DNA from 3 places in the Thalassotalea sp. LPB0316 genome. Region 3 is predicted to be linked to each of the others. Evidence: predicted binding sites of a transcription regulator. Region 3 holds the regulator's gene; each other region holds the start of a gene.
What was found. Region 3 encodes FliA, which starts transcription of late flagellar genes. Its sites were predicted from a motif close to CTAAAGNTNNNNNNNNNNNNGCCGATA; they were not measured.
Positions count from the first base shown of each region.

Region 1: a site for FliA is predicted at 2,998-3,024, ahead of pomA (flagellar motor protein PomA). Genes of this name have one in related genera too.
Region 2: a site for FliA is predicted at 6,434-6,460, ahead of LP316_RS12765 (VC2046/SO_2500 family protein). Genes of this name have one in related genera too.

Region 1 covers NZ_CP062946.1:1,397,295-1,408,365, forward strand. Annotated here, with positions in the region: gene dxs (1-deoxy-D-xylulose-5-phosphate synthase) at 1-1,712, opposite strand, end outside; gene ispA ((2E,6E)-farnesyl diphosphate synthase) at 1,736-2,626, opposite strand; gene xseB (exodeoxyribonuclease VII small subunit) at 2,626-2,871, opposite strand; gene pomA (flagellar motor protein PomA) at 3,115-3,879, shown strand; gene LP316_RS06160 (flagellar motor protein MotB) at 3,893-4,846, shown strand; gene thiI (tRNA uracil 4-sulfurtransferase ThiI) at 4,974-6,428, shown strand; gene LP316_RS06170 (thrombospondin type 3 repeat-containing protein) at 6,665-11,071, shown strand, end outside.
Region 2 covers NZ_CP062946.1:2,828,396-2,839,466, forward strand. Annotated here, with positions in the region: gene pabB (aminodeoxychorismate synthase component I) at 1-83, shown strand, start outside; gene LP316_RS12730 (CoA pyrophosphatase) at 105-692, shown strand; gene LP316_RS12735 (L-serine ammonia-lyase) at 870-2,246, shown strand; gene cysB (HTH-type transcriptional regulator CysB) at 2,344-3,318, opposite strand; gene LP316_RS12745 (hypothetical protein) at 3,568-4,338, shown strand; gene LP316_RS12750 (ribosome recycling factor family protein) at 4,429-4,797, shown strand; gene LP316_RS12755 (hypothetical protein) at 4,989-5,357, shown strand; gene LP316_RS12760 (YchJ family protein) at 5,437-5,904, shown strand; gene LP316_RS12765 (VC2046/SO_2500 family protein) at 5,867-6,397, opposite strand; gene LP316_RS12770 (ATP-binding protein) at 6,847-8,130, opposite strand; gene LP316_RS12775 (response regulator) at 8,202-8,897, opposite strand; gene LP316_RS12780 (MFS transporter) at 9,213-10,442, shown strand; gene xthA (exodeoxyribonuclease III) at 10,787-11,071, shown strand, end outside.
Region 3 covers NZ_CP062946.1:1,666,978-1,678,048, forward strand. Annotated here, with positions in the region: gene flhB (flagellar biosynthesis protein FlhB) at 1-263, shown strand, start outside; gene flhA (flagellar biosynthesis protein FlhA) at 393-2,495, shown strand; gene flhF (flagellar biosynthesis protein FlhF) at 2,528-3,976, shown strand; gene LP316_RS07400 (MinD/ParA family protein) at 4,009-4,851, shown strand; gene LP316_RS07405 (RNA polymerase sigma factor FliA) at 4,879-5,598, shown strand; gene cheY (chemotaxis response regulator CheY) at 5,639-6,022, shown strand; gene LP316_RS07415 (protein phosphatase CheZ) at 6,063-6,797, shown strand; gene LP316_RS07420 (chemotaxis protein CheA) at 6,813-8,951, shown strand; gene LP316_RS07425 (protein-glutamate methylesterase/protein-glutamine glutaminase) at 8,965-10,089, shown strand; gene LP316_RS07430 (flagellar motor protein) at 10,082-10,828, shown strand; gene LP316_RS07435 (flagellar motor protein MotB) at 10,825-11,071, shown strand, end outside.

The DNA.
Region 1 (11,071 bases), 270 kb from region 3:
TCATTAACGGCTGAACCTGCACCACCAGCAATAGCGTTGTCTTCAATTGTCACTAAAGTCGAGTGATTTTTAGCCAACTCAACCAATAACGACTCATCGAGAGGTTTAACAAAGCGCATATCAACTAAGGTTGCATTGAGCTTTTCAGCAGCCTTTTCAGCTTCACCTAGGGTAGTACCAAAATTTAAAATAGCGATATTTTCGCCTGTTGCTTTAACAACGCCTTTGCCCACTTCAATTGTTTCATTAATAGCTGGAAGCTGAGCGCCTGTGCCGCTGCCACGAGGATAGCGAACGGCGGCAGGTTGGTTAAGTTGGTAACCCGTTGTTAGCATCAGTTGACATTCGCGTTCATCGCTTGGTGTCATAATGGTAATATTTGGAATGCAGCGTAAGAAGCTCAAATCAAAAGCGCCTTGGTGGGTTGGCCCATCAGCGCCGACAATACCTGCGCGGTCGATAGCAAATAGCACTGGCAAGTTTTGGATCGCAACATCGTGAATAAACTGATCGTAGCCGCGTTGTAAAAAGCTTGAGTAAATCGCGACAACTGGTTTTTTGCCGCCAATTGCTAAACCTGCGGCATAAGTAACTGCGTGTTGCTCGGCAATCGCGACATCGAAGTACTGCTCAGGGAAACGCTGAGAAAATTCAACCATGCCAGAACCTTCGCGCATTGCCGGTGTTATTGCCATTAAATCGCTATCATGCTCTGCCGTGCGGCATAACCAATCGCCAAAAATTGCGGAGTAGGTCGGTAAACTCGGCGCCGATTTAGGTAAATTAGTTTCTTCAGGATTGAACTTAGGTACCGCGTGATACTTGATCGGATCATTTTCTGCTTGTTGGTAGCCTTTACCTTTTTTGGTGGCAATATGCAGAATTTGTGGCCCTTTGAGGTTTTTCATATTGCTAATGGTATCAACGAGCCCATTAACGTCATGACCGTCAATAGGTCCTATGTAGTTAAAGCCAAGCTCCTCGAAAAACGTACTTGGTACGACCATACCTTTTAAATGCTCTTCAGCGCGGCTAGCGAGCTCTTTAATCGGGGGTAAGTTCTGTAAGATTTTTTTCGAGCCTTCGCGAATACCGGTATAAAAACTACCTGAAAGTAACTTTGCTAAGTGATTATTAAGCGCACCGACATTTTCTGAAATCGACATTTCGTTATCATTTAGAATAACTAGCATGTCTTTATTGATATCACCTGCGTGGTTTAACGCTTCAAATGCCATACCGGCAGTCATAGCACCATCACCAATCACGGCAACCACTTTTCGGTTTTTTCCTTCTTTTTCGGCAGCGACAGCTAAACCTAAAGCGGCCGAGATTGAAGTTGAGGAATGACCAACGCTTAACACGTCATATTCACTCTCTTCACGCCACGGAAATGGGTGCAAGCCGTCTTTTTGACGAATCGTGTGCAGTTGATCGCGACGACCTGTTAAAATTTTATGTGGATAAGCTTGATGGCCAACATCCCAAATCAGGTGGTCAAACGGTGTGTTGTATACGTAGTGAAGCGCAACCGTTAATTCAATGGTGCCCAATCCCGACGCGAAATGACCACTACTTCTACTAACTGAATTTAATAAAAAGCGGCGTAATTCCTCGCTCGCAGCAGGCAGTTGCTCTTGCGATAACGTTCTCAAATCATCAGGAGTATTGATGTTCGCTAAGATGGGATAATCAGATAAATTAGTCGTCATAAATTACTTTTTATTCATTCGAATTAGTGCGTTCTGCTAACGATAAAGTGAGCAAAGGCTTTTAAATTTTGCATATTGTACGGCAAAGCGTCTAATGCTTGAAGTGCTTGTTGTAATAAGTCTTGTGCTTTGGCTTGGGCGCCGTCTAAGCCGAGTAAGCTCGGGTAGGTTGACTTGTTCGCTGCAAGATCGGAACCGGCTGGTTTACCAAGTTCTTCTTGGCTAGAAGTAATATCGATAATATCGTCTTGTACTTGATACGCAAGGCCTACACACTCAGCAAATGTTGCGAGATATTTTTTATGCTCTAGTGTGATATTCGGTGCGATTAGCGCAGGCATAATTACCGAGGCTTTTAACAATGCACCCGTTTTTAATTGATGGAGATGTTCGAGCTCGGTTAGCGATATCGATTGATCGGTAGCGGATAAATCAAGTGCTTGCCCACCACACATGCCTTGGTAGCCCGATGCGCTGACAAGCTGCTGAATTAATTGAAGCTGAGCGGGTTTTGTTCGCTCGCTAAACGGGTGGTTAACGAGGATATCAAAAGCTAGCGTTTGCAGTGCATCGCCAGCTAAGATCGCGGTCGCTTCATCAAAAGCTTTATGACAAGTTGGTTGGCCGCGGCGGAGATCGTCGTCATCCATTGCGGGTAAATCGTCATGAATGAGTGAATATGCATGAATACATTCAAGTGCACCAGCGATGCCGTCAAGATCATCCAGTGAGACATCAAGCGTTGTTCCCGTGGTGTATACCAAATAAGGGCGCATGCGTTTACCACCTAGTAATAGGCCGTAGTGCATCGCATCGAGTAATTTTTTATCGTTTGGTGCGATCGCAGAAATTTTATCTTTAAGAAATTGATTGATGCGATCTTGGTAATATTCAAGCTCGGGTAATGGTGTCACTAGTGTTCACTCGGCTGAAAATCAAAGGGGACTGGTTGTTGATCGTGCTCTTGAATAAGCGCGTTGATTTTGTGCTCGGCGGCTGACAGTTTTTGTTGGCTAGTTTTACTCAGCTTTAATCCGCGCTCGAACAATGCCATTGACGTTTCTAAGTCCAATTCACCTGTTTCTAGCTGTTCAACGATATCATTGAGTTCGCTAATTGACTCTTCAAAACTTAAATTTTCAATTTTCTTTTTTGCCATGTCGCTGTGTCATCGTATTTTCACTGGCGCAAAGTTACCCTACATAAGGGGTGAGGTCAAATATCTGTGTGGCAAATTAACGTATTGTTGACTAGTTTTAAGGTAAGGAAAAAATCTCAGATTTTGGTTAAGTTACTGACATATTGGACGATAATTTAATTAATGATTTTTCTAACAAACATTCATGATGTATTATCAGCGTAATAACAAGATAAAAAATCTAAATACGTTTAGGAGGCTTTCGTGGATTTAGCTACGGTTCTGGGGATGTTGGGCGCAATTGGTTTCATAGTGATGGCTATGATTCTCGGTGGCGACATCAGTATGTTTATTGATACCCAGTCAATCTTAATTGTATTTTGTGGTTCAATTTTCGTTGTTTTATCTAACTATAATCTCGGTCAGTTTTTCGGTATCGGCAAAATCATGGGCAAGGCGTTCATGTTTAAAATTGAAAGCCCTGAAGAGCTGATTGAAAAATCAGTTGAAATGGCAGATGCCGCGCGTAAAGGGGGCTTCTTAGCACTCGAAGAGGCAGAAATAACCAACGGCTTTATGCAAAAGGGCGTCGATATGTTGGTTGACGGCCATGATGCTGACGTGGTTCGCGCCACCATGCAAAAAGATATTACCTTAACCTCGGATCGTCATGAAACAGGGGTTGGGATGATGAAAGCATTGGCTGAAGTTGCACCGGCAATGGGGATGATAGGTACTTTAATCGGCTTGGTTGCAATGTTATCTAATATGGATGATCCGAAAGCGATTGGTCCAGCGATGGCGGTAGCACTATTAACAACTTTATACGGTGCTTTCCTTGCTAACGTTATTGCCATTCCTATCGCTAATAAACTTTCGCTTCGTTTAGCCGAAGAAAAACTAAACCAAGAATTAGTACTTGATGCTGTATTAGGGATTCAAGACGGACAAAACCCACGCGTAATAGAAAATCTATTGAAGAATTACCTTGCTGAGAGTAAGCGTAAAATAGATACCACAGAAGAGTAGCGGAGGCGTATTTATGTCAAGTCCTCCTCCTGAGTGTAAGTGCCCACCTGCTGGCTTGCCGGCATGGATGGGGACTTTCGCCGACTTAATGTCGCTCTTAATGTGTTTCTTTGTATTGTTACTTTCATTTTCAGAAATGGACGTACTCAAGTTCAAGCAAATCGCTGGTTCGATGAAGTTCGCATTTGGTGTACAAAATAAAATTGAAGTCAAAGATATCCCCAAAGGCACCAGTGTTATTGCCCAAGAGTTTCGCCCTGGCCGCCCTGATCCAACACCGATTGAAGTTATTCAACAGCAAACAATTGAAATGACCCAGCAAATGCTCGAGTTTCAAGCCGGTGATGAAACATCTGCAGGTGGCCGCCAGGAACAGCGTGGTACGCAACGCGGTGGTCAGTCACAAAGCACTGCTGAGCAGTTATCTGCGCAACAAATGCAACAGGCGCAAGAAGAGTTAGAAAAAGCCCAACAGTCGGAAATTAATGAACTCGTTAAGAAAATCGCAGAGCAAATGGAAGAGCAAATTCAAGACGGTGCGATAGAGCTTGAATCACTCGGCCAGCAAATTATTATTCGCATTCGCGAAAATGGCTCGTTTCCTTCGGGCTCAGCGTTTTTGCAGCCTAAGTTTAAACCGATTATTCAAGAAATTGGTGAGCTGTTAAATACAGTGCCAGGTGAAATTATGGTCTCAGGTAATACTGATGATCGCGGTATCAGCTCTGAGCTGTTTACTTCGAATTGGGATCTGTCGACTAAACGCGCCGTCGCCATTGCTCACGAACTCATCAAGGTACCCAACTTCGATGAAAGCCGCTTATTAGTTGTTGGCCATGCCGATACTAGGCCTTTAGTACCCAATACTAATGCGCTTAATCGTCGACGTAATCGCCGTGTTGAGATTTCAATCAACCAAGGCAAGGCAAAAGAAACTGATCCCATTTCATTAACTGAAGATCAGTAATTGCAGCCAGAGCAAATACATTAGAAGAGCTACTTTTAGGTAGCTCTTTTTTTGTACAATTTATGACATGCCGTTAACGATGAATTCATGTATAATGCGCGCCAATTATTTTTAGGTGGTATGATTGATGAAATTTATTGTTAAGTTACAAGCTGAGATCGCGATTAAATCTCGCCCTGTTCGCAAGCGTTTTACGAAGATCTTAGACTCTAATATTAAGAACGTATTAAGACGTGTTGATGAGCAAGTTACAACGCGTGTTAACTGGGATAATATTGAAGTTAACAGTAAAAACGAAACTCCTGAAAACCGCCAAAAACTCATCGATACGCTCAAGTGTATTCCCGGTGTTGCACAATTTATTGAAGTACAACAAAAAGACTTTGTTGATTTACACGATGCCTTTGAAAAAACCTTAGCAGTTCATGCTAAAACCATTGAGAACAAAACCTTTTGTGTTCGCATTAAGCGCACGGGTGAGCACGACTTTAATTCGTTAAAAGCCGAGCAATATATTGGCGGCGGCTTAAATCAAAGTGTTGAATCAGCGTCTGTTCGTTTGAAGAATCCACAAGAAACCATTCGTTTAGAAATTAACAAAGACAAGTTGTTTATCGTCACTGAGTTACACAAGGGCTTAGGTGGCTTTCCTATTGCAACGCAAGAAGACGTTTTATCGTTGATGTCAGGTGGTTTTGACTCTGGCGTATCAAGTTATCAGATGATCAAAAAAGGCTCGCGCACCCATTTTTGTTTCTTTAATTTAGGTGGCTCAGCCCATGAAGTTGGCGTTAAACAAGTCAGCTACTACTTGTGGAATAAATTTGGTGCCTCGCACCGCGTAAAATTTTTCTCGGTAGATTTTGCGCCGGTGGTAACAGAGATTTTAGAAAAAGTTGAAAATGGCCAAATGGGAGTTATTTTAAAGCGTATGATGATGCGTGCAGCGGCGAAAATTGCCGAAAAACGCGGTATTCAAGCATTAGTTACGGGTGAAGCACTTGGCCAAGTATCAAGCCAAACACTGACTAACCTCAACGTGATTGATCGCGTGACTGACACCTTAATCCTGCGCCCATTAACAGCCTACGACAAACAAGATATTATCGATATCGCCCGCCAAATCGGTACTGAAGATTTTGCTAAAACGATTCCTGAATACTGTGGGGTAATTTCGAAAAAACCCACGGTAAAAGCCGTGTTGAGTAAAATAGAAGCAGAAGAAGCTAACTTCGACTTCTCTATTCTAGATAAAGTGGTTGAAGATGTTGCTATTTACGATATTCGGGATATTGGCGAGGAGGCAGAAGCTGAAGTGCCGTCGATTGATGCGGTATCTGAGCTCGATGAAAATGCCGTGGTTATCGATATTCGCAGCCCTGAAGAAGAAGATGAAAACCCATTAGAAATTGACGGTATTACCGTTAAGCACGTACCTTTCTATAAGCTAGCTACTCATTTTGGTGACTTACCGCAAGATGTTGAGTATTACTTATATTGCGATCGTGGGGTGATGAGTCAACTTCAAGCACTGTATTTACACGATAATGGTTATAAGACGGTTAAAGTGTATCGCCCTTAACGTTTAAACCAATCCATTTCAAAGCCAGTTTATCGCATCGATAAGCTGGCTTTTTTGTTCATACTGGTTTGAAATTTAGGTTGTGCACTTATTACTTTACAGTTTTTTAATCGTTTTTAGGTCATTCTTTTGTCGTTACTTGTGCGAGAGTTGTTCATCTGTTAAATTTTTGTAACAAATTTACCTGTTGGTAAATTTTTCTAAACAAATAATAAAAATATATCAAAGGATTGCAGATGAAATATCACAACCTTAAGCCGATTAGCGCTGCGGTTAATGCTGGTTTGTTACTTATGCTTAGTGCGTGTAGTGGCGGCTCAGATGACCCGAAACCTGTAGTTGAACCGCCTCCTCCCCCACCACCTGAACCCACTTCATTTAACGTAACAGTTATTGATGGTTATATTCGTGGTGCGATTGCTTATATCGATCTCAATGGTAATAAGCAATTAGACGAAGGTGAACCGTTTACCGAAACCGTGGAAGGCGGTGAAGGTGTTATCGATACCACGGGCTTAGGGTTAGTACCTGAAAACGTTAGTGTCATTGTTGATATTCCTGCTGGTGCTGTTGATGAAAGCACGATTACCGAGGACAACCCTGATGGTGTGCCAATCTCTGAGGATGAGGCATTCCAGTTAGTGTCATTACCAGGTGAAAATGTAGCAACACCGGTTACTACACTTATTTCTATGGTGGCTGGAGAAGAAGGTGATGTTGAAGCTGCAAAAGAAGAAGTTGCTGAGCAATTAGGTATTACCACCGATGAAGCATCAAGTGATTACATTGCCGATGAAAATGAAGAGCTTACTGTCCTTACGGAAGTGATGATTGCCAATGAAGTCATTCCTAAAAACGTAACAACTGATGTTGACTCAGCAGACGTTGTTGTCGCTACAGAAGTGACTTCAACGATTGCTGGCGTAATAGATAAGGCATACCAAGCCGGTACGTTAACAGCGCAAAAAGGTGTGATTAATCAAGCTACGGCAGCGGTAACCTCCGCGGTTAACACAGTTACTCAAGAGCAAGGAGAGCAGCTAACTGGTATCGATAGTCAAGTGCTTGGTGATATCGTTGAGCAGGTGGCAGATGTTGCTAGCGATGCTTATGACAACTTAGTGACATCGGATCAAGAAGTAACAGAAGCTGAGCTTGCAAAAGCAAAAGTTAAGTCAAAAGTAGTCTCGAGTTCTGTTGCTAAAAATATTGTTGAGCAAGGTACATCAGAAGAAGGTTTGTCAGAACAAGCTGTAACTGGAATTAAAGCGTCTGCTGGTGTTATTGCCGAAGTAGTTGACGACCTTGTTGATGAGCAAGCTGAAAGTGAAGAAGGCTTGTCTGATGACGCAATTGAAGGTATCCAAGATGTGACTGATATCATAACTGATGTTGTCGAAAAAATTGTCGCACAACAATCAGGTGGTGAAGAAGGTTTAACAGCAGAAGAAGTTGCTAATGTAGCCACAGCGATTGCCGTAGTAACCAAAGTAGTTGAACAAATTATCGAAAACAATGCGGGTCAAGAAGGTGGTGTCACGGTTGAAGATGTCACCGCTATTGCGCAACTTGTTGCCGAAGAAGCTGTTGAGCAAGTAGAAGAGTTAGCTGAAAGCGGTTTAACGGAAGAGGAGATCCAAGAAGAGATCTCTGACAACGCTACAGAAACAGCAGAAGATCTAGAAGATGCGGTTAAGAATGACGTTGCTATCGATGATTTGGACGGCGATGGTATTGCCAATGATGAGGATGATGATATCGATGGCGACGGTGTTGCCAATGAAGATGACGCTTTGCCATTCAATGCCAATGAGTCTCAAGACAATGATAATGATGGCATTGGTAATAATGAAGATACCGATGACGATAATGATGGTGTCACAGATGAGAATGACGCATTCCCTCTCGATAAGTCGGAATTTAAAGATTCAGACCAAGATGGTATCGGGAACAATGCTGATACCGATGATGATAATGATGGTGTTCTCGATGATGAAGATGCTTTCCCATTAGATCCTACGGAATCTGTCGATACTGATAACGATGGCGTTGGTAATAACAGTGACACCGATGATGATAATGACGGTGCACTTGATGAGCAAGATAGTTTCCCATTAGACGGCACTGAATTTGAAGATACCGATGAAGATGGTATTGGTAACAATGCAGACGAAGATGACGATAACGACGGCGTGCTAGATGATGATGATTTAGCTTCATTAAATCCTGATGTTAGTTATGGCGGATTAGCTGATGAGCTCAACAAGGGAACATTGTACCTGCTGTGGGATGAATATCGCGAAGATGATTCTGGAGATCATTTTTATGACAGCTCAGACGTTGATTATGAAACCTTAACGATTGATCCTGAAACAAAACAAGCAACGATCGTTGAGTACGAAATTGCCGACACTGACATCCCTGGTACAGTTAAGTTCGTAAAAAGTGACGACGATAACGACGGCGAACTATTCCTCACTGCCGAAGGTTGGCAAGAGTATAAAAACGACTATGCGATTGTCGCTCAAAGCAAAGATGGCTCTACCACGTTTAAAAACGGCGTTGGAACAACAGTAACCGTCACCGGACAAGCTCTAGAAGCTGATCTTAAGTCAATGCAAGCGGTGTTAAAAGATGCAGGCCTGACAGCTTGGTCGTTAAATGTAGATGAAAGTGCAAGTTTTGACAGCGAAGCAAAAATTTATATCGCTACGCATACCGTGCCGAATGATGAGTACAATATTAATTATGAGAAAGACTGTACTGATTGCGGCGCCGTTTGGACTGAACGCGACCAACAATTAACAGCACTTGACCAACTATTCTCAGATCAGCAATGGCATCCATCGCAAGATTCTGAACGCGGCTTGGTGAGAATCGGCTATGAAAGCGACAGCGAAGATTATAATGAGCTTGCTGTTGAATTTATAAACTCCGATGAAGATAACGGTGCCATTAAGCTATTTGTTGATGATGAGAATGGTTATCGTCAGCTATCAGCCGATGGTCAATGGCGTATTGAGCAGGTTATGGGGCAGAACATTGTTCGTATTAGCTTACCTGAAAATGTTGAAGCGCTTGCCGGTTACGAAGTCAATGTTGAAGAAGTAGAAAATACCTTCTTTACCGTTGCGCGTGGCTATGTACGCCAAGGTCATATTACCCCTACTAATACCAGTGAAGTCGATGGCGTTTGGATCAATCAAGCCGCCTTTGACCAAATCATCGAAAACTTTAGCTTTGTTGACAGCGACAGCGATGGTACGCCTGATATCAGAGATAACGACGATGATAACGACGGCATCGCTGATTTTGATGATGCCTTTGCCCGTGATAATAAGTACTCATCTGATATCGATGGCGATGGTATTGCAGACAAGCTTGATACTGATATCGATGGTGACGGTGTTTTAAATGGCGATGATATCGCGCCTGAAAACGCAGATGTTGCTCAGGCGTTAGCGTTAACTGCTAATACACTTGCGAGTCAATATGTTGCTGAAAATGAGACGGGTATCGATGGCGGTGTAATTTCACTGTGGTCAGGTACACAAAACCACTTCTCATTTGATGAAAATGGCGTCGGTGTATACTCAGGCTACCATGGTCAAGCAGACTTTACTTGGATAATAACTGATGACGCGTTAAAACTTGATTATACCTCTGAGGTGGCATCAATTAGTTGGATGTCATTTATTGATTTAGTCGATTTAGGCTTGATCAGTATGCAAGATGCTAAAAATTACTGTTATGACTTAAATTGTAATGTTGAATTGCAAACATCGTTAGTGAGCTCAACGCTTTATTTAGTTGAAGACGAAGACGGTTTAGTTAAATTCTGGCAACAAGATGTGCGCCAGTACACGATACCAGCAGATAGCTACGACAATAATCAATATCCGGGACTTGCCGATCTGCTAGCTAGTGGCAGCGTAGAGTCAGGCTATCAAGCTTCATACGTTGATCTTGATGTTGTTCAAGTCAATGCATTTGACGAAGCTAGTGTTGAAGGTGAGTGGGTCTTACCAACAGCAATTAATGAAGACAACCGTTTGCTTGCCGATTTAATTACTTTTAATAGTGATGGTACAGCAACAACTAAAATTAACGAGTTAAGCCTAACATGGACGCTTGATAATGGAGTGTTAGCGCTATCAGGTGAACAGAACGGTAAAGCCGTTAGTTTAACTTATAGCCAGCTTGAGCAATATGCAGATGGTGTCGCCATTTTTGCTGAAATCTCTTATGGTGATGAAACCTTATATGGACATCATATGGGCATGAAGGCATCAGCTGAAGCAATTGACTTTACGCAAGTTAATCAATTCTTATTAAGCGGTGTTACCTTGGGCAATGCATATTCTGCGACAGGCTCTACGGAGTTCCCGTTAGAAGATTTATTCGGTTTCTACTTCTACGATGATGGCGAGGTGAATCGCATCTTTGGTAGCACGTTGTTAGATGGCTATGATCCAGAGAGATGGAGCTGGCAACAAAATGAAGTAAGTACCATTGTTATGGAGCGATACAGAAGTAAAAATAACAATAGTTATTTAGATAGCTGTGTCGATGCATTAACCGATGAGTGTTACGTCTGGCGCAATCGTAATTGGCAGCCAATTAAGCAAGTGGGCGATCGACTG
Region 2 (11,071 bases), 1.2 Mb from region 3:
ATTCTATATGTGACGAAGAATATCAAGAGACCTTCGATAAAGTGAACAAAATCCTACCTATACTAGGTGAGATCGAACAATAATAGCGAGTTAATAGGTGGTGAATGAATAAATCTCAGTTTATGCGCTTATTTCATTTATCGCCGCTGAGCCAATCAAGTCATCAGTTTCGTTATGAACTCGTGTCAAATAAACCGATCCGACAAGCGGCTGTGCTAATAGCCATTACCCAAAGAAATGACCAGCTAGAGATTTTACTAACAAAACGAGCACGACACTTGAGGCATCACGCAGGCCAAATTGCCTTTCCCGGCGGTAAGCTTGAAGACGGCGATGACAGCCTAATCATAACCGCAATGCGCGAATTTGAAGAAGAAGTTGGCATTCAAGCAAGCCAGTTAGAGCTCCTAGGCTGTTTGCATCCCTATCAAACGATTTCAGGTTTTGAAGTGTTACCTGTGGTTGCCTTTTTACCATCGCCTTACCATGTAGAGATAGATCGGAATGAGGTTGACGAAGTTTTTTATGTTCCGTTAAGTCATTGTTTGGATCAAACAAATCACCTCCACGTAGCTACTGAACTCAAAGGCCAAGCATACAAAGTCACCTTTATCCCCTATCAGCACTACAATATTTGGGGAGCTACTGCGGCTATGCTCAAAGACTTAGCGCACCATTTCAATCGAACGTAACCACAGTTAATCAAAAAGAAGCCTAACTAACCTCAGCGCACGAATCTGCAACTAACCGCTATAATAAATGACAAGTAGGAGCAGTTTTTGTTGTTCAACAAGATAACTTTCAGTTACCATTACCGAAGATAATTCAATATATTTATAATTTTTACAAAATTTATTCAGGTTAAGAGCATGATTAGTGTATTTGATATGTTTTCAATCGGCATTGGCCCTTCGAGTTCACACACCGTCGGTCCTATGCGTGCAGCCAAACTTTTTGTTGATGAACTGGTTCAAACAAACCAATTAACAAACGTTGATCGTGTGAAAACTGAGCTTTTTGGTTCACTTGGTCAAACGGGTATCGGCCACGGTACTGGTAAAGCGGTGATTTTAGGTTTAACCGGTGAAACACCAGAAGAGATCCCAGTAGATAAAATTGACTCAACGCTAGCTACTGTTGAACGTTCACAAACCATTATGCTTAATGGTGAACATGAAGTAGCCTTTCCCAAAGGTGATGCGATTATCTATCACCGACGCAAAACCTTGCCAGCACATGCTAATGCGATGACACTATTCGCCTTTGCTAATGATCAGGTAATTTTAGAAAAAACCTTCTACTCTATTGGTGGTGGTTTTATTGTTGAAGATAGTGAATTTGAAAAAGAAAAAGACAAAGCTTTATCGCTGCACAGCAATATCGAACGCCCTCACAAGTTCTCAACCGCCGACGAGCTTATTCAGCAAGCGACAACTAAAGGTATTAGTATTAGTACCTTGATGATGGACAACGAGAAATGTCTCAACGATGAGCAAACTATTCGCACCAATTTAGTTAAAATTTGGCAAGCCATGTATGATTCAGTACAGCGTGGCATTCGCACCGAAGGTATTCTACCGGGTGGCTTAAAAGTAACAAGACGCGCACCTAAACTGCATAGAACACTATCAGTAGAAAACTCAAATGATCCACTCACGGCAATGGATTGGGTTAACTTATTTGCCTTAGCGGTGAATGAAGAAAACGCAGCGGGTAGCCGAGTGGTAACGGCGCCAACCAACGGTGCAGCTGGTATTATTCCTGCGGTACTATGCTACTACAATAAGTTTATTAAACCTGTTGAAGATGATGATTGCATTCGTTATTTATTAACCGCTGCAGCGATCGGTATTTTATACAAAACCAACGCATCGATATCAGGCGCCGAAGTGGGTTGCCAAGGCGAAGTTGGCGTTGCGTGCTCAATGGCAGCTGGTGCATTAACCGAAATCATGGGCGGTAGCCCACAGCAAGTTGAAAATGCCGCTGAGATTGGTATGGAGCACAACTTAGGATTAACCTGTGATCCTGTTGGAGGTTTAGTACAAGTGCCATGTATCGAAAGAAATGCGATGGGCGCTGTTAAAGCGATCAACGCATCACGCTTAGCATTACGTGGTAACGGCACGCAAAAAGTATCTTTAGATAAAGTTATTAAAACGATGTGGGATACGGGTAACGATATGAAGACTAAGTACAAAGAGACATCTCGTGGTGGTCTAGCGGTAAATATTATTGAGTGTTAGCCCATCGTTAAATATCTGAAAAGAAAAGGGGCAGTTTTTCAACTGCCCCTTTTCTTTATCTGTTACGGTATTCTGTCGCTAGTCACTGACGTTATTTTTACCTAACAGGTAACTCAATATCAGCAAACATTTCATCAATTTCTGCGTTATTTTTTAATAACACCGCTTTGGTGACTAAATCTCTATTGAGATGTGGTGCAAAGCGCTCTATAAAATCAAACATATAGCTTCTCAAAAATGTACCACGTCTAAAGCCAATTTTTGTGGTACTGGCTTTGAACAAGTGGCTAGCATCAATTCGTACTAGGTCTTTATCTAATTCATCATCTAACGCCATGGTTGCGATCACACCCACACCAACGCCTAATCTGACATAGGTTTTAATCACATCGGCATCAGTTGCCGTAAACGCTACCTTCGGCTCACAACCTTCTTCTCTAAACGCAGTGTCTAACTGCGAGCGGCCAGTAAAACCAAAAACATAAGTCACTAATGAATACTGAGCGATATCTGCAATCGTAATATCTTTAACATTCGCAAGTGGGTGGTCTTTTCTGACAATAATACTGCGGTTCCAGTGATAGCAAGGTAACATTATCAAGTCGTTATAAAGGTGCATAGACTCCGTTGCAATCGCGAAATCTGCTTCACCTTTTGAGGCTGCATCGCTAATTTGAGCAGGCGTACCTTGATACATATGCAATGAAACTTTAGGAAACTTTTTGACAAATCCCTGAATAATATCAGGCAATGCGTAACGCGCTTGGGTGTGAGTTGTGGCGATGCGCAATTTACCTTCATCAGGCTGGGTATGCTCACGGGCAACGGCCTTAATCGCTTCCACCTTAGATAATATCTCAGTGGCAATATTAATCACTTCATTACCGGCAGGTGTAACATGGGTTAAATGTTTACCTGAGCGACCAAAGATTTGGATACCTAATTCATCCTCAAGCATCCTCACCTGCTTACTGATGCCAGGTTGTGAGGTATACAAACTTTCTGCCGTTGCAGAAACGTTCAAGTTATTATTGAGGACTTCGACAATGTACCGGAGTTGTTGGAGTTTCATAGCGCGTCTTAATTTTTCTTGCTTATATCAAAAATATATACAAAATCATTCTAATATTCCATATTATTTTTACATGATTGTGAATTTATTTTAATCACCTTCTTATTCATCACCCCAAATTGCCCAACAATCACAGCTCTAGCGCTATGTACCTATCAACAATGAAAAAAAAGATATTTAGGCTATGCTTATAGGAGCATTTTTTGTAGACTGCTAAGAGTCTACACAATAATAATCGAGAAGTGGAATATGGTCGCTATTATCATTGGCTTAATCTTCATACTGATAATAATCGTAGTGGTTGTTAACGCCATTCAGCAACAAAAGCAAAAACAAGAACAAGAAAAGCGCGCTAAACTCGCCAAGCAGAAAGCTATTATCGACGAAAACGAAGAGCTTATCGTAAATTTATCCAATATTCCGGCGTCGCCAAATCTAGCGCTGATTTTGCACCGTCGTAGCCTAACCGCCGCAAAAGAAATGAAGAATTTGTCGCCTGAATCTAAAGCGACATCTGCACGAGTTGATGAGCTTGAAGCTCGATTAAACGCAGCAAAAGATGCTGCGCAATCTGCAGGCTCAAGAGACGAACAGTTTCTTTTACCTGACAACGAGAAGCAGATTATTGCATTACTTCAACTGATCAAAAAATTAAGAGTCGTGCTAAAAAGTGAACTCAACAAAGGCATGGTTGACCCTCAAATTTTCAGCATGGAAGATAAGCGCTTAGATTCAATGCAGCTTAAAATCAATATAGAAAGTTTAGTTAAGCGTGGTAATCAAGCGTATAACAACGAAATGGTTGGCTCTGCTCGTCAGTACTATGAAAAGGCATTACAAACATTAAATGACCACCCTGTTCAATCTGAATATGCGAGCCAAAAGCAAGCAGAGATCACCGAGAAACTCAGTGAAATTTCTTCTCAATTAAAGTCGGCAAATGCAGAAGATCGCAAAAAGAGAGCGAAAGCCGAAGAAGATGAGCTGGATATGCTCTTTCAGCCAAAGAAAAAGTGGTAAGTATCAATTTGTTAAAATCGAAGCCAGCAATTTGCTGGCTTTTTTTTTGATGGTATCATGGCGACTATATTGAATTAACATAACTTTATTGTGGCTACTGAAATATCCATTATTTTACCGTCGTTTTTACGAAAATCGCTCAAAGCTTATGCGCTAAAGGCGTTGATAAGGAGCCGCGGTTGTACCCTCAATAGAATTGGCCGTTCACGCAACTGGCAATTATCAGGGACAACCGAACAGTTAGAACTGGTGATTAATGATATTGCTCATAGTGATGAGCAAAGTTGGCAGTGGCTAATTGGTAAGCTATCGAGCCATGTTGCCTATTCCACCCACGAAAGTTTACTCGCCCTTGCTAAGCGAAACCCTAATATCACCGTCAATGAATTAATGGCAAAAGCCAACTGTACCCTCGCACAAGCACGTCAAGTTATCGATGAATTAGAGTGGCTTGACTAAAAAGCGCCATCATTAAACCTAGTTAACCCGAGTTCAGGTTAGTTAATTAACACTTATCACTCAATAAACAAACAACCTGTTCTGTTTGTTCTCGTAATTATTTGCTTAAAAAAAATTCAATTTTTATCTTGCGATATGGTTAAAATTACAGTACTGTTTATCCATACAGTATCTATACAGGTGGTTTTTCTATGAACGTACACACAATATATAACCGAGAAAATGTCATACTTAACCAGTACACACAAACACTTGCTAATATCTACAGCGCTCATAAAACACAAAACAAATGGATTATGATGATTGACGCAGAAGATAACGCGTTAAAGTCAATCTCAGCTAATAACGATTTAGATGCCAAAAAGATCCTTAAAGTACACAGCAATAAAGTAAAGATTGAAGCTGAGAGTATTCACAAGGCATTAACCAAGGGCAACTGTAGTGCTGTAGTTCTATGCAAACAACTTTTCACACCCAACCAAATTGCATGGTTAAGAGAGCAAGCCCAGCGATATAATACCGACTTCATCGTGTTAGAAAGCACGGCAACGGTTCACTAAATATTAACCCGAACAGTGATACCAATAGTAAAGCCTTTGATTTATAGTATCGGCTCAACCTATCGAGCCGATATCCACTATGAAATGTCCTTGCCAAAGCGGTTACAGTTACGACAATTGTTGTCAAGCGCTACACCTTGATCAAGTCATAGCAAATAGCCCTGAACAATTAATGCGTTCTCGCTACAGCGCCTACGCTCTATCTCTTGGTCAATACCTTTATAATACTTACCACAGCGAAAAACAGACAGGTTTGACTGTAGATGAGCTTGAACAGTGGGCAAGGGCTACTACCTGGTTAAAGCTAGAAATTAATCAAACCACCGAGAGTACAGTAACGTTCACCGCAACTTATACAGAGGCCGGCCAACTATATCAAATTCAAGAACACTCTCGTTTTACACAAGAGCATGGTGCTTGGCGTTATGTCGATGGTGATATTTTAGTCCATCAGCAATTACCAAAACCAAAACGCAATGAGAAATGCCCCTGTGGTTCACTTAAAAAACTTAAGCAATGCTGTGGAGTGCGATCGAATCTGCTTTAACCAGTGAAGTTTTTACGTTTTTGAGCCAATTCGCGACATTAGTATTAGGTGCTTGAGCGATTGACTTTGACTGAGGTTGAGACAAACGTTGTTGCTGACACAAAGACAAATTCGCTTTAATTTGCGAAGGAATAAATGCTTTATCATCTCGAAACGCCAAAGGTTTAGGCGCTAAACACTGCTTTAACCGGATGTCGTCAAAGTGCTGTTCAACAACTTCACCTGCTTGATTAAAGTGTGCAATATCTTCCAGTGACTCCAGCGCTAATGGCTGTGATTTAGGTAAATCAAATAAGCGGCGAAGCTGTACTTCAGGATCAATGATTTGTTCATGAGGGTTATTTTCAGCGCGGTGAAACTCACTAAAATCCCTGACATCTTCACTTAGCATCGCTAACATCAACGAAAAATCGCTGCGACGCTTTTCAACGACACAATGATTTAACTGCGATCCTAACTGGGACTCATTGACTAAAAGAGAATCTATCTGCAAAGCAAGATAACCGATAACTGCAACAACTTCCTTTTGTATCGGACATTAATTAAAAAGCTTTAACGATTTTATCAATTGAAATAAATATTATGTTGTTAAACCTCGCCGACTGGCGAGTAGTATTGGCACTACACAGGATAACAATCGCCTATGGGCCAATTGCGGTAGTAAACTTCCCTTAATGAACTGCTTATTGAAAGGTTTTACTTCATTCAGAGTGATAACAAGCCGTCATTCTCGCGAATTTAAATAGCCAATTTAAAGTAAATAAAGTATAGAGCCCCCCTGTGAAAGCATGATCGCCACGGATACTTAGACGAATGGCGGCACTTAGGTAGTGCTATGCGCAGCTATATACTATTCGGGTTCAGCGTTAACGAACGCTGAACCCGAAATAAAATAAGCCTTTTAATACTCGCTTAGAGCATAAAAACTTGATTCGCTGGCTATTACTGAACTATTGGAAACTTTAAACGGAATTTTGCGCCGCCGAGTTCACTATCATCAACGGCGACCTGCCCTTGATGCCATTGCATAATCCGCTCAACTATCGCTAAGCCTAAGCCAAAGCCACCTTTGTCTTTATTGCGACTTTTATCAGCACGGGTAAAGGCTTCAAAAACAGTCGGCTTAATTTCATCATCAACACCTTTACCGTTGTCTTCAACGTCTATGATAACCTCTTCGCCCTCTTGTGAAAGGTTAATAACGATCTGATCATCACCGTATTTTATCGCATTGTTGATATAGTTTGCCAAGGCTCTATCAATAAAGTGTTTATCGCACTCAACATGTAAATTGCCGACGTGATTATTGACTTCAATACTGCCGTGATACTGTTCATATTTTTCCAGATGGCTGTTTACCACATCTATCAATTTATAGTCAGTAAACTTTAGCTGCGGACGATCTGACTCTAGTGTTGAATAAATCAACAACTCATTGATCAGCTCATCGAGCTCCTTGTTATCACTGTCTATTTGATGAATGTACTTACTGCGTTTTTCTTCGTCTGAGGCACTTTCTAGCATTTGCAACGCAAAACGACTTCTCGCTAACGGCGTTCTAAGTTCATGAGCAACGGCGCTAGTGAGTTCTTTGTGTGCATTAATAAGGTTTTTCAAACGAACCGCCATCATATTGAAGGTTTTCGTTAAAGGCTCGATTGCACTGGTCATCGCTTTTGGCGCTTGAACATCAAAGTTGCTATTGGCGATTTCTCGAGCCGCTTTGTCTAAAGCGTCTAAATCGCGTGACATTGGCCACAGCCAGAAGAAAATCAATAGGCCAAACATTACCAAAATTAATATTCTACCCAAGGTAGCAAGTTCTGGTCGGGTAGGTATTTTCATCGGTCCTAAGATAAGTACTTGCTCGGTTTGGCTAACCAGGTGATGGATCATGACATCGTCACCATTTAAATAAATATAAGTTTTGCCCTTTGCCAAGTTGTCCTGATCATCTTTTGTTAATTTCTTAATCGTTGGCATTAAGCGCATACTTAAATTAACTTGAAATTTTTCATTTAATCGAGCGATTTCGTCAGGCCATTGTTCTTCGGGCAGTTCAAGTAAGCGCTCTTCAACCACTGACAGAGCCACTTTATGGCCGGTATAAGAATCTAAGTCTTGTTCTAAATAGATATGCCAAGCTTGATCTAAGAACCAAATAATGGTGAGAAGTGAAAAAACAATGAGAAGAAATAAGCTAAAAAATGTGCGACCAAGTTTCATAGTAATTAATCACTGTGACAAATAAAAAAATAGGGGGATAGCCCCCCTACCTCAGAAAAATATGTGAGTTGTTATGACCATGCATCAGGAACAAATAGATAGCCTTGTCCCCAGATAGTCTTGATTCTAAACGGTGTTTCATTACTGTCGTGTAATTTTTTACGCAGTCTAGATACGCGAACATCAACAGAGCGATCCAAACCGTCGTATTCACGGCCAACAACAGCTTTGTAGATATAATCTCGGTTTTGTACTTCACCCGCTCGACTTGCTAACAACCACAGAAGATCAAACTCTTGGCTAGTTAGTTCAATATTCTCACCTGCTAAGGTAACCTGGCGAGAGCCTCGAGAAATGAATAACTCGCCAATCGTCAAATCACTCGCTTCATTACTCGACGATGGTAACTGACCACGGCGAAGTAACGCATTAACTCTAGCGAGCAACACTCGAGGCTCAACCGGCTTAATCACGTAATCATCAGCGCCAATCTCCAACCCTAAAACCTGATCGAAATCAGTGCCTTTAGCGGTTAGCATTAAAATAGGCCCTTTAAACGAAGGACGAAGGTCACGGCACACGGCAAAACCATCTTTGCCTGGCAACATGATGTCGAGAACAATTAAATCAGGTGTGAAGGTCTCTACGCGCTTAGCTACGGTATCACCTCTAAACTCTTGCTTTACATGCATACCTTCACTTTCTAAAAACTCTGTAATCAAATTCGATAGCTGGCGATCATCTTCAACTAATAGAATTTTTTTCACTGATTTATTTTCAGCCATTTTTTCTTCTCCTACTAATCATGTATTTTCCATTCCTAGGAAGGTCAACATTTTTACACAAGTGTAATTTTTTTTAATCAAGTCTTACATTGTTATGTAAACACATTTCAAATTGATGCTGCCAGATTAAACCTTTAACATTGCGATAACAACTCTAACTACAAGATGTTACCCTAAAAAAACAAATAATTACATGTTGAGAATAGCAGATAAAACTGGCTCGCGGAAAGAGAACTTTAGCTTTACATTAACAATTGCGAGGATATCATGTAACCAAACCTCGCTATCTTCGGTAACATGCAAAAACAACAAGCGGTAAAAGCTTTAATGACCATGATGTTGGTCGTATTGCTAAGTTGTGCAGGTATTGCCCTCCCTTATCCTATTTTAGCGCCTTTGTTTATTAACGAAGTCTCGCCCTTAACAACTTTTGCTGGTATCCATCCAAAACTGCTGCTGGGCATGCTATTGGCTATTTATCCACTGGGGGTATTAGTGGGTAGCTCGGTTATCGGTGCAGCCTCCGATATCTATGGCCGTAAAAAAGTGCTGATGATCTCTTTAATTTGTGCCATGTTCGGCTATTTATTGTCAGCCTTTGCTATTGTGATAGAGAATTACCCACTATTTTTTGTCATGAGGTTTATCACAGGGCTATGCGAAGGCAACGTTAGTATTGCCAAAGCCGTTGCTTTAGATTTGTCGAAAGTACTCGATAAAACCCGATCATTTAGTTTAATTAATGCAACAACCTATGCCGGTTGGCTAATCGGCCCGCTCGTAGGTGGATTTCTTCAGCCATACGGTACAGAGCTAGCCTTTTACGTCGCTGCTGTCTCACTCGCGCTAGCAAGCTTTTTTGTCTTTATCTTTCTAAACCACCAACATGAAACAAAAGCCCCCGTGTCGTTTAGTTGGTCAAATTTATTGATAAAACAAAACTCCATTGGTCTACTAAAAAACCCTTCAATAAAACGGTTCTTTATGGTTTATTTGTTGGTAACCCTAGGGCTAAATGCGTTTTACGATTTCTACCCGTTGTGGCTTGCAGAATCGTTTTCATTTACGCCGCCTGACATTGGCTCTATTACCGCCTTGCTCACTGCATTCATGGTCACAACTAGCGCCATAGTGGTTACCCCGTTTAAACGGCGTTTTGGCTTGTTGACTGGTATATATATAGGTTTGAGCTTTTTAGCGCTCATGCTCTTTTTGCACCTTATTTACGATGCGAAAACCGTCTGGTTTGGCTACCCGCTTATTGGTGTTGCTATCGCATTGTTCAATGGCTTATTGCCCATATATATTTCAGAGCAACACCAAGACGAACAACAAGGGCGATTGATGGGCTTATTGTCGACGGGCTTCTCTCTATCTAATGTTGTAATTTCAATTTTAGGCAGTTTTATTGCTGTTATCAGCACGTTATGGGCAATTATTTTGGGTGCGATCCTTATCGTATGCTCAGTCATTTTGCTATTTTTCATTACTAAAGCGAATCATGAACCTCTCAATGTGTCCCAATAAAGTGGATTCATAGTCCCTAGCAAAGCTCATACTCGCGCTAGTTTGTTGCTAGCTGCCTGATAAAACCTTTACTAAAACTTAGCGCTAACGTAAGTCATAACCATTGAAAAGCACTCGCAAAAACACTATCTTAGGCGCTATTAATAAATCGATAGCGCTATTACTCGATTTTTCCAGTCGATAGTATTGGTCAAGGTAACGGTTATAGCAATCGCGGTTAATACTAGGCATGTGATAAATAAAGACCTGTCGAAAGCAAGTTTGATCACCCAAAATACTAAAATCCAAGTTTTATCGACCACTCGACTGATTAACGATCCCAATATATCCAAGGTAACATAACGATGAAAATCATCTCTTTTAATATTAATGGCTTACGAGCTCGACTTCACCAACTACAAGCGCTAATTGACAAACACGACCCAGATATTATTGGCTTACAAGAAATCAAAGTACACGATGAAGCCTTTCCGTTAGCCGATGTTGAAGCCATGGGGTATCACGTTTATTTTCACGGTCAAAAGGCGCATTACGGTGTTGCTATGTTATGTAAAAAACCTGCGATGGAAGTGATTAAGGGCTTTCCAACCGACACTGAAGAATCGCAAAAACGCATGATCATGGTAAAA
Region 3 (11,071 bases):
TTGCCAAAGGAATCGACGAAATGGCGATGCATATTCGCACGATTGCCAAAGAGCACGGCGTTGAAATTCTCGCATCACCTGCCTTAGCGCGCAGCTTATATTACACCACGGAAGTTGATGACGAAATTCCAGAGCAGCTCTTTGCTGCGGTTGCTCAAGTACTTGCTTTTGTTTTTCAGCTTAATTTATACAAAGAAGGCAAGGGTAAGCGACCAGTTCCGGTTGACAAAAACTTGCCAATCCCAGACGACTACAAGTATTAAGACCAATTTAAATATTGAACTCACTTGGTAGAACTGTTGATAAAATAGCCAGTTGACTCCCCGATTGAGATATTTGGTCTAGTTATTGCTTTTTGACTGTTATGAGTCAAAAAATTATCACAGTTGTACATGCAATTACTCGCTCAATTTAATCGTTTTGATAAGAATAAATTATCGTTTTTATCTGGCTTAGGTACGCCTTTGTTGATCATTGCCGCCCTCGGCATGGTCATTTTACCGATGCCAGCGGCACTACTTGATATACTTTTCTCGTTTAATATCGCCCTTGCGTTAATAGTTCTACTCATCACTGTTTACACGCTAAAGCCGTTGGAGTTTGGTTCGTTTCCATCGGTGTTGTTGATTGCGACTATCTTGCGTCTAGCCTTAAACGTTGCCAGTACCCGTGTGGTATTACTTGAAGGTCATCAGGGGCCAGATGCCGCTGGTAAGGTCATCGAGGCCTTTGGCTCGGTTGTTATTGGCGGTAACTACGCCGTTGGTTTAGTCGTCTTCTTAATTCTGATCATTATCAACTTTGTTGTTGTCACTAAAGGTGCGGGCCGCATTTCTGAAGTTACGGCACGTTTTACGCTAGATGCTATGCCGGGCAAGCAAATGGCGATTGATGCGGATCTAAACGCTGGTTTTATTACCGCTGATCAAGCTCGTGAGCGCCGCCAAGAAGTGACTTCTGAGGCAGATTTCTACGGTTCAATGGATGGTGCCAGTAAGTTCGTTAAAGGTGATGCAATCGCCGGTATTTTGATTTTATTTATCAATATTATTGGTGGCTTGGTTATCGGGATGGTTCAGCATGATTTAGAGTTTTCTCAAGCGGTTGAAATCTATACGCTGTTGACAATTGGTGACGGCTTAGTGGCGCAGATCCCTGGTTTGTTACTTTCTGTTGCAACAGCGATAGTTGTTACTCGACAAAATACTGCCCAAGACATGGGTGAGCAAATGAGCTCTCAACTAGGGCAAGAGCGCAGCTTATACATCGCTGCAGCCGTTATGTTTGTCATGGGAATCGTGCCAGGCATGCCACATTTTGCATTCTTGTTTTTCTCATTGATGATTGCTGCTTCGGCTTATTTCGGAAGTAAATACAAAGCCGCCAAAGCCTTGAAAGAGCAAGAAGCGCAGGCTCAATCTCAAGCTGACGAATCACAACAAGCCGATGAAGTTAAAGAGCTTGGCTGGGATGATGTCAACCACGTTGATGTTATTGGTTTAGAAATTGGCTATCGACTGATCCCATTAGTAGATAAAGGCCAAGGTGGCGAATTACTTAACCGAATTAAAGGGGTGCGTAAAAAACTCTCACAAGAGTTCGGCTTTTTGGTGCCTGCGGTTCATATTCGCGATAATTTAGACTTAGATCCTAACAGTTATCAAATTACCTTAATGGGCGTTACGGTCGGCGAGGCGGAAATTCGTCACGATCACGAGCTGGCAATTAACCCGGGTCAAGTTTTTGGCAAACTCGAAGGTATCGATACAAAAGATCCGGCATTTGGCTTAGACGCTGTATGGATCAAGCAAGATCAGCGCGAACACGCTCAAGCGCTTGGTTATACAGTAGTTGATGCAACTACCGTTTTAGCAACGCATCTGAGCCAAATCTTAACCAATAACGCCGCGCAATTACTAGGCCATGAAGAAGTACAAAATCTATTAGACATGTTAGCGAAGAGCTACCCTAAACTCGTTGAAGGGCTAGTGCCGGATATCTTGCCGTTAGGCACTGTGGTGAAAGTATTACAAAACCTGATGAACGAAGGTGTTGCGGTAAGAGATATGCGTTCAATTGTCCAAACCTTAGTTGAATATGGCGTGAAGAGCCAGGATCCTGAAGTTCTCACGGCTGCAGCGCGTATTTCACTGCGTAAATTTATTGTTCAAGATATGGTTGGCTCGAACAATGAGATACCTGTCATAACATTGTCACCTGAATTGGAACAGATGTTGCATCAGTCTATGCAAATGGCTGGCGACGATGGCGCGGGCATTGAACCAGGACTTGCTGAGCGCATGCAAAAATCTCTAACAGAGGGCGCACATCAGCAGGAGTTGGCAGGTGAAACACCTATTTTATTAACATCGGGCATTCTACGCACTGTGTTAGCAAAATTTGTTAAGTACACCATTCCTGGTTTACGAGTAATCTCTTATCAAGAGGTTCCAGACGATAAACAAATAAAAATCGTTAGCGCCATCGGACAATAATCAGCAGCAAAAAATGTTGTAAGGGGTTAACAATGAAGATTAAACGTTTTGTCGCAAGAGATATGAAAACTGCACTAGCAGAAATCAAAGAAGTTTTAGGTGCTGATGCCGTCATCATGTCGAACAAAAAAATCCCTGAAGGCATCGAAATTATGGCCGCGGTTGATTACAATCAGCAGCCTGTTGCAGCTGAGCCAGCACAGACATCAAGTGCAGTTGCCAGCGCAGATCGTCAAATCGCTGAAGATGTTGTTTCAATAGGTGTTGGTCAATCAACAGAGCAAGGCGAAGCTCAGCCTTCAGCTAACATGCCCAAAGTCCCTGATAGCTTAGCGGAATTGCTGAAACGCGATATCCAAAAGCCAAAGCATCAAGCTACTGATACCACTGAAACTATCGAGCAACAGTTTAAAGAGTTTACCCAGCGCCTGAGTAATGCCCAGTCTCAGGTCGACGAGCCGCATCTTGCCTCGAAGCCAACTGTTGATGATGTCGATGGCACTGAGCATCAACATATGACCGATGCAAAAGCTGTTAATACACCGCAAAACGAAGAGTTCGAGCGGATGAAGCAAGAGATGGCATCTATTCGCCAGCTACTAGAGCATCAAGTAGCAGGTTTATTGTGGCAGGATCGCGTTCAAAAAGATCCCAACCGTGCTGTTTTAGTCAATAAATTATCTTCGATGGGGATTGATGAACACCTTGCAGATCAAATTGCGGGTTTTATTCCTCGCCAATTGAATGAACAAGAGGCATGGCAGCAAGTTAAGCATTTATTGGCCAATCAATTACAAACAACCAATAACGACATTATTCGCCAAGGCGGTGTGGTGTCGTTAGTAGGCCCAACAGGCGTTGGTAAGACGACAACTATCGCCAAAATTGCCGCGCGTTTTGCTCAAATCCACGGCGCTGATTCTGTCGCGTTAATTTCAACGGATACCTACCGCATTGCAGGTTTTGAGCAATTAACTACCTACGGTAAAATTATTGGCTGTCCAGTGAAGTTAGCTGAGGACGCAAAAGAGCTCGATATGTTGCTCGCACAGTTCTCTAATAAAAAACTCGTGCTAATTGATACCGCAGGCATGGGGCAACGCGATATGCGCTTAAACCAGCATTTAACAACGCTAGTTGCTAATACCCGTGCACGAATTAAAAACTACTTGGTTTTAGCGGCTAATACCCAAGCTAGCGTGATGGATGAAAACGTTCAGCGATTCAATAAAATACCGCTTGCAGGCTGTGTATTTACTAAGTTAGATGAAAGCTTAAGTGTCGGTGAAATAATATCGACTTCAATTCAACATAACTTACCTGTTGGTTATTTAACCGACGGTCAGCGTGTGCCAGAAGATATTAAGGTTGCAAATGCTGAAAAGTTAGTTACGCTTGCTGATAAAATGTTTACCAAACAACGTAAACAAGCACCAATAAATTGGGCTCATCAATCTATGGCTTCTCATGCCGTGATGTAGAGCACCACAGTACAAGTAGTAAGAAATAGAAGATGTTAGATCAAGCGAGTGGCTTACGAAAAATGCAACAACCCAAAAAAGTGAAGGTCATTGCTGTTTCAGGTGGTAAAGGTGGTGTGGGAAAAACAAACGTTTCACTCAACACTGCAATTGCTATGGCTCAAATGGGCAAAAAGGTCCTAGTATTAGACGCCGACTTAGGGTTAGCAAATGTTGATGTAATGCTAGGTTTGCGAGTTAAGAAAAACTTATCTCATGTGATGTCAGGAGAATGTGAACTCGACGACATCATTATAGAAGGGCCCGCGGGGATCAAAATCATTCCTGCTACCTCAGGCACACAGACGATGGTCGATTTAACGCCATCTGAGCACGCCGGTTTGATTCGGGCATTTAGTGATATGGAAACTGACTTTGACGTGCTCATTGTCGATACCGCTGCCGGTATTTCAGATATGGTTTTGAGTTTTGCTCGAGCCGCACAAGACGTCATGTTAGTGGTCTGTGATGAACCTACGTCGATTACCGACTGTTATGCCTTGATGAAACTTCTCAGCCGAGATCACGGCGTATTTAAATTTAAAGTTGTCGCCAATATGGTACGCAGTCCTAAGGAAGGCCAGCAATTATTTGCTAAACTTACAAAAGTTAGCGATCGCTTTTTAGATGTTGCCCTCGAGTTGGTTGGTATCGTGCCATTTGATGAGAACATCAGAAAGTCAGTGAGAAAACAACAAGCCATTGTTGAAGCTTTTCCTGATTCACCCGCGTCAAAAGGATTTAAGCGTATTGCAAAAAATGCCTTAGATTGGCCAATACCCCATCAGCCATCAGGTCATTTAGAGTTTTTTATAGAACAGTTACTAGAGAAATAGTAACAACAACTGATGAGCGGATGTTAAGTGGTAAAAACGCAAGCGTATATTGATCAAATAGATAAAACTGCTTTAATAGAGCAGCAAACTGTCTTGGTTAAAAGAATTGCCTATCATTTAATGGCTCGGTTACCTGCTAGTGTACAGGTAGACGACTTAATTCAAGCCGGCATGATTGGCTTGCTTGAGGCGTCAAATAACTTTGATGCGAGTAAAGGCGCGAGCTTTGAAACGTTTGCTGGTATTAGAATTCGCGGTGCTATGCTCGATGAAATTCGTCGCGGTGATTGGACGCCCAGATCAGTACACAGAAACTCCCGCCTCATCAGTGATACCATCAAAACATTAGAGGCTGAACACGGTCGTGATGTAACCGATAGCGAAGTGGCTGACAAACTAAATGTCTCATTGCGCGAATATCATGATATGCTTAATGAAGTAAGCTCTGGTAAAATAATAGGTATTGAAGATCTTGGTGTGACAGAAGATGCAATAAATTTTGCTCATGAGGCCACGATAGATAGCCCTCATGACGAAATTGAGCATAGCGCTTTTAAGCAAGCGTTAGCAACTTGTATAACTTCTTTACCCGAACGTGAATCTTTAGTGTTATCATTGTATTATGACGAAGAACTGAATTTACGTGAAATTGGCCAAGTACTCGATGTGAGTGAATCTCGAGTAAGCCAAATTCACAGTCAAGCGATGCACCGATTAAAAGCGCGGATGCAATCTTGGCAAAATTAAGAATTGAATTAGTAAAAAACAAACTCTTTCGGAGGGTGCCTTGGATAAAAATATGAAAGTACTTGTTGTTGATGACTTTTCAACAATGAGACGTATTGTAAAAAACTTATTACGTGATTTAGGCTTTACCAATATTCAAGAAGCTGATGACGGCTCAACTGCATTACCTATGCTACAAGGTGGTGACTTTGATTTCGTCGTTACCGATTGGAACATGCCTGGTATGCAGGGTATCGACTTGCTTCGCGCTATTCGCGCAGACGAGAAGCTAGCACATATTCCAGTACTGATGGTGACAGCTGAGGCGAAAAAAGAGCAAATCGTGATGGCGGCGCAAGCTGGTGTCAATGGATACATTGTGAAGCCTTTTACTGCAGCGACGTTAAAAACTAAGCTAGACAAGATTTTTGAGCGCTTAGCGTAATAAACACGACTGAATGTTGGTTAACCTTAGGAGTGTTTAAATGAGCGCTTTAATATCGTTAGAGCAGGCAAAGCAACTTGTTGCCTACTTAGAAGCTGGTCAAAATGACGAAGCGGATAAGCTTATTGCTGATGTTCAAACACCAATCAATACAGAGCTATTTGAAGAGATCGGAAAGCTGACTCGTCAGTTGCATGACTCATTAATGAACTTTCAAATTGATACTCGTCTTAATGATTTAGCAACAGCAGATATCCCCGATGCTAAAGAACGACTAAACTACGTAATAGAGCGCACCGAAGAAGCAGCCAATAAGACCATGGATGCTGTTGAATCGATTTTTCCTGTGCTTGATAAGGTTCAGTCACAGGTAAACACTGTTAAACCTCAATGGCAAAAGTTGATGAAAAACCAGCTAGAACTGGAAGGGTTCAAATCTTTATGCCATGAAATTGACGCTTTATTGGTGACAACCGACAAAGAAGCTGAGCACATTCACGCCTTGATGACGGATGTGTTAATGGCGCAAGACTTTCAAGATTTAACAGGCCAAGTTATTCGTAAAGTCATTGATCTTGTTAGGGAAGTAGAAGATAGTTTAATCAACATGTTAACCATGTTCGGCGTTAATAAAATTGAAGGTCAAGATACTGTCGCTAAACCAAAGGTTGGTGAAAATCTCGTGGAAGGACCTATAGTTAATACTGAAACACGAGATGATGTGGTTTCAGGCCAAGATGATGTTGATGATCTATTATCAAGCTTAGGATTCTAAGGGGAAGTTCGAATTATGTCCTTCGAAGCAGATGAAGAAATACTACAGGACTTTTTAATTGAAGCCGGTGAAATTCTTGAATTGCTCTCCGAGCAACTGGTTGAATTAGAAAACGATCCTGATAATGCGGATTTGCTCAATGCAATTTTCCGTGGTTTTCATACCGTAAAAGGTGGCGCAGGATTTCTGTCGCTAACTAACTTAGTTGATGCCTGTCACGGTGCTGAAAACGTGTTCGATATTTTGCGAACAGGTCAGCGCAAAGTAACCCCTGAATTAATGGACATCATTCTTCAAGCACTTGACACCATCAATGAAATGTTTGCTCAAGTACAAAACCGTGAAGAAATCGATCCAGCTGACCCTGTTTTACTCGAAGAATTACATCGTTTGAGCGCCCCAGAAGGCGCAGAACCAGAAGTTGTCGTTGAAGCAACACCAGAGCCTGAACCAGAGCCAGAACCAGCAGTAAGTGAAGGCTCTTCATCTGATGAAATGACAGAAGATGAGTTTGAAGCGCTTTTGGACCAATTACATGGCTCAGGTGGTGCACCTAAGCCGTCAGATACTGCACCAGCACCATCAGATAGCAGTGTTCAACCATCAGATGAAATTACTGACGATGAATTTGAATCACTACTGGATGAATTACACGGCCAAGGAGCTTTTTCAGCCTCTAATTCGAGTAAGCCTTCAACATCTGCATCGACAAATTCAGATGAAATAAACGATGATGAATTCGAAGCATTACTCGATGAACTGCACGGCAAAGGCCAAGGCCCGAAAGCTGGAGCAACGCCTGTAGCTTCTGCTCCTGTGACTCCGCCACCTGCTGCGGCTAAACCGCAACCGGTAGCCAAGCCTCAGCCGGCAGCAAAACCAGTGGCAGCGCCAGCAGCGCAAAAAGCAGCGGCCCCGGCTAAAGCTGCAGATAAAAAGCCGACGCAAAGCGCCGGCACACAAGGTGAAACAACCGTTAGGGTTGATACTAAGCGACTTGACCAAATTATGAACATGGTGGGTGAGCTAGTATTAGTGCGTAACCGTTTAACCAGCTTAGGTCTTACTAAAGAAGATGAAGAACTCACCAAAGCCGTTTCAAATTTAGACGCTGTTACTACCGACCTTCAAGGTGCGGTAATGAAAACCCGAATGCAGCCGATCAAGAAAGTGTTTGGTCGTTTCCCGCGCGTTGTTCGAGACCTTGCTCGTAGCTTGAAGAAAGAAATTAAGCTTATCTTAGAAGGTGAAGAAACAGATTTAGATAAAAACCTTGTAGAAGCACTAGCTGACCCGCTAGTTCACTTGGTGCGTAACTCTGTTGATCACGGTATTGAAGAGCCTGATAAACGTGAAGCCAATGGCAAACCACGTGAAGGTACCGTTATTTTATCGGCGTCACAAGAGGGTGATCATATTTTGTTAACCATTAAAGACGATGGTGCAGGTATGAATGCTGATAAGCTTAAGGATATCGCGATTGAGCGAGGTGTATTAGATGCTGATGCAGCCGCTCGTATGTCAGAAAAAGAAGCCTTTAACCTGATTTTTGCACCGGGCTTTTCGACGAAAACTGAAATCTCTGAAGTTTCCGGTCGTGGCGTGGGCATGGATGTAGTTAAAACCAAGATCACGCAGCTTAACGGTACCGTTAATATTGATTCTGAACTTGGTAAGGGTACGGTTCTTGAAATCAAAGTACCACTAACACTAGCTATTTTACCGACCTTAATGGTTGTCGTTGGTGAACAAACTTTTGCGTTACCATTAGCCGGCGTTAACGAAATATTCCACTTGGATTTAACCAATACCAATTTGGTCGATGGCCAACTGACGATCATCGTTCGTGAAAAGGCTATCCCGCTGTTCTACTTAGATCAATGGCTAGTTAAAGATATTCAAGACAAACCAAGAGACAAAGGGCACGTTGTTATTGTTCAGCTTGGAACACAGCAGATTGGTTTCGTTGTCGATAGTTTGATTGGTCAAGAGGAAGTGGTCATTAAGCCGCTAGATCGCCTATTACACGGTACACCTGGTATGGCTGGTGCAACGATTACAAGTGATGGTGGTATTGCACTCATCCTTGATGTACCGAATATGCTCAAGTACTACGCGAAAAAGTCACATATTAATAAAAAGCTAGGCGCATAAGTAGAGATAATAAATGGCTTATAAGGTATTAGTCGTTGATGATTCGAGTTTTTTTCGTCGACGGGTGTCAGATATTCTAAATAGTGAAGCAAATTTAGAAGTTATTGATGTCGCTGTAAACGGTAAGGAAGCTGTTGAAAAGGCTAGTACCTTAAAACCAGATGTTATCACTATGGACATTGAAATGCCGGTGCTTAATGGCATTGAAGCTGTTAAGCAAATCATGGCGCAATCACCTACACCTATTTTAATGTTCTCCTCGTTAACACACCAAGGTGCCAAGGCAACACTTGATGCGTTAGACGCGGGCGCATTAGATTTTCTTCCTAAGAAATTTAATGAGATAGCGGCAAATAATGATGATGCTGGTGCTTTATTGCGTCAACGTGTGCAACAGTTAGCTCGTCGTCGTGTCAGTATGCGCCGTACGACAGCACCTGGGATTGTTACAAGAAAATCACAAGCCCAGCAAACACCGCAATCACAATTTGCAACGGCGTCAAAATCTCGACCAATGTCGAATTTGTCCCCAGCCAATCACCGGGTTAAAAGCGATAAAAATTACAAATTGCTTGCCATCGGCACTTCTACTGGTGGCCCGATAGCATTACAAACGATTTTAACAAAACTACCTAAAGACTATCCTTTACCTATTATTCTCGTTCAGCATATGCCGGCAGCCTTCACTGCAGCCTTTGCTAACCGCTTGAATAACCTTTGCCAAATCAGTATCAAAGAAGCAGAAGATGGCGATTTACTCACACCAGGTTGTGCTTATTTAGCGCCAGGTGGTAAACAAATGGTAATCACTGGTACGGAAAATGCTAAGAAACTGAGGATACTAGAAGATGACAGCGAACGGCTGACATACAAACCTAGTGTTGATATTAGTTTCGGCTCGGCCGCAAAAGTTTACCAAGGTGATGTATTAGCGGTAATTTTAACCGGGATGGGCCATGATGGAAGGGAAGGTTCACGTATGTTAAAAAGTAAAGGCGCGACAATTTGGGCGCAAGACGAAGAGTCTTGTGTCGTCTACGGTATGCCACAAGCGGTAACCGCTGCTGGAATATCTGAATTATCATTACCACTGAATGAATTTGCATCAGCAATACTAAAGGAAACAGGCAATGGATAAACTCAGTATTGCTGGGCTTATCATTGCGGTTGTTGCTATATATCTTGGTTTTGCGATTGATGGTGGTTCAATAGCCTCTCTGTTTCAGCTCCCGGCATTTATTATTGTAGTGGGCGGCACGCTCGGTGCTGTTATGTTACAGTCTTCAAAAACAGAATTTGTTCATGCAATAGCCCTACTTAAATGGGTGTTTAAGCCACCAAAATTTGATGTTGACCAAGGGGTCCAAGATATTGTTTCTTGGTCAATTATGTCAAGAGAGTCGGGCTATTTAGCACTTGAAAATATTGCGCTTGATGAAGTTGATCCTTTTGTTAATAAAGGCTTAAACCTGTTGGTTGACGGTGTCGAAGTCGATAACTTCAAAGAGTCATTAGCGCTTGATTTAGATTTGTATCGAGAGCATAACTTACGTGCGGCAAACGTCTTTGAATCGATGGGCGGATACAGTCCTACCATTGGTATTTTGGGTGCTGTACTTGGCTTGATTCATGCGATGTCTAATTTAAGTAATCCTGATTTACTCGGTCACGGTATTGCAACAGCCTTTGTTGCAACCATCTATGGGGTTGGTTTTGCCAACCTAATCTATCTGCCTGTTGCTAACAAACTACGGTCAATTATTCATCAGGAAACCTTGTATCGCGAAATGGTGCTCGAAGGCTTAACCGCGATAGTTTTAGGCGAAAACCCCCATGCTATAGAAAATAAATTGTCAGCATTTAGGTTAGTAAAATGAGACGGTTTCACAGTGAGCGACATGAAGTTAACCACGACAATGTCCATCGCTGGTTGATTTCTTATGCCGATTACATGACGCTATTGTTTGCGTTATTTGTTGTCTTATATGCCATGGCGATTATTCATGAAGAGCCTTTTGAAACGATGACTGACTCTATCGGTCGTGTTTTCCAATCGGAAGACGAAAAGACAAAAAACCGAGGGCAAGGCGAAGATATTTTACCTGTTAATTCGCGAAAAT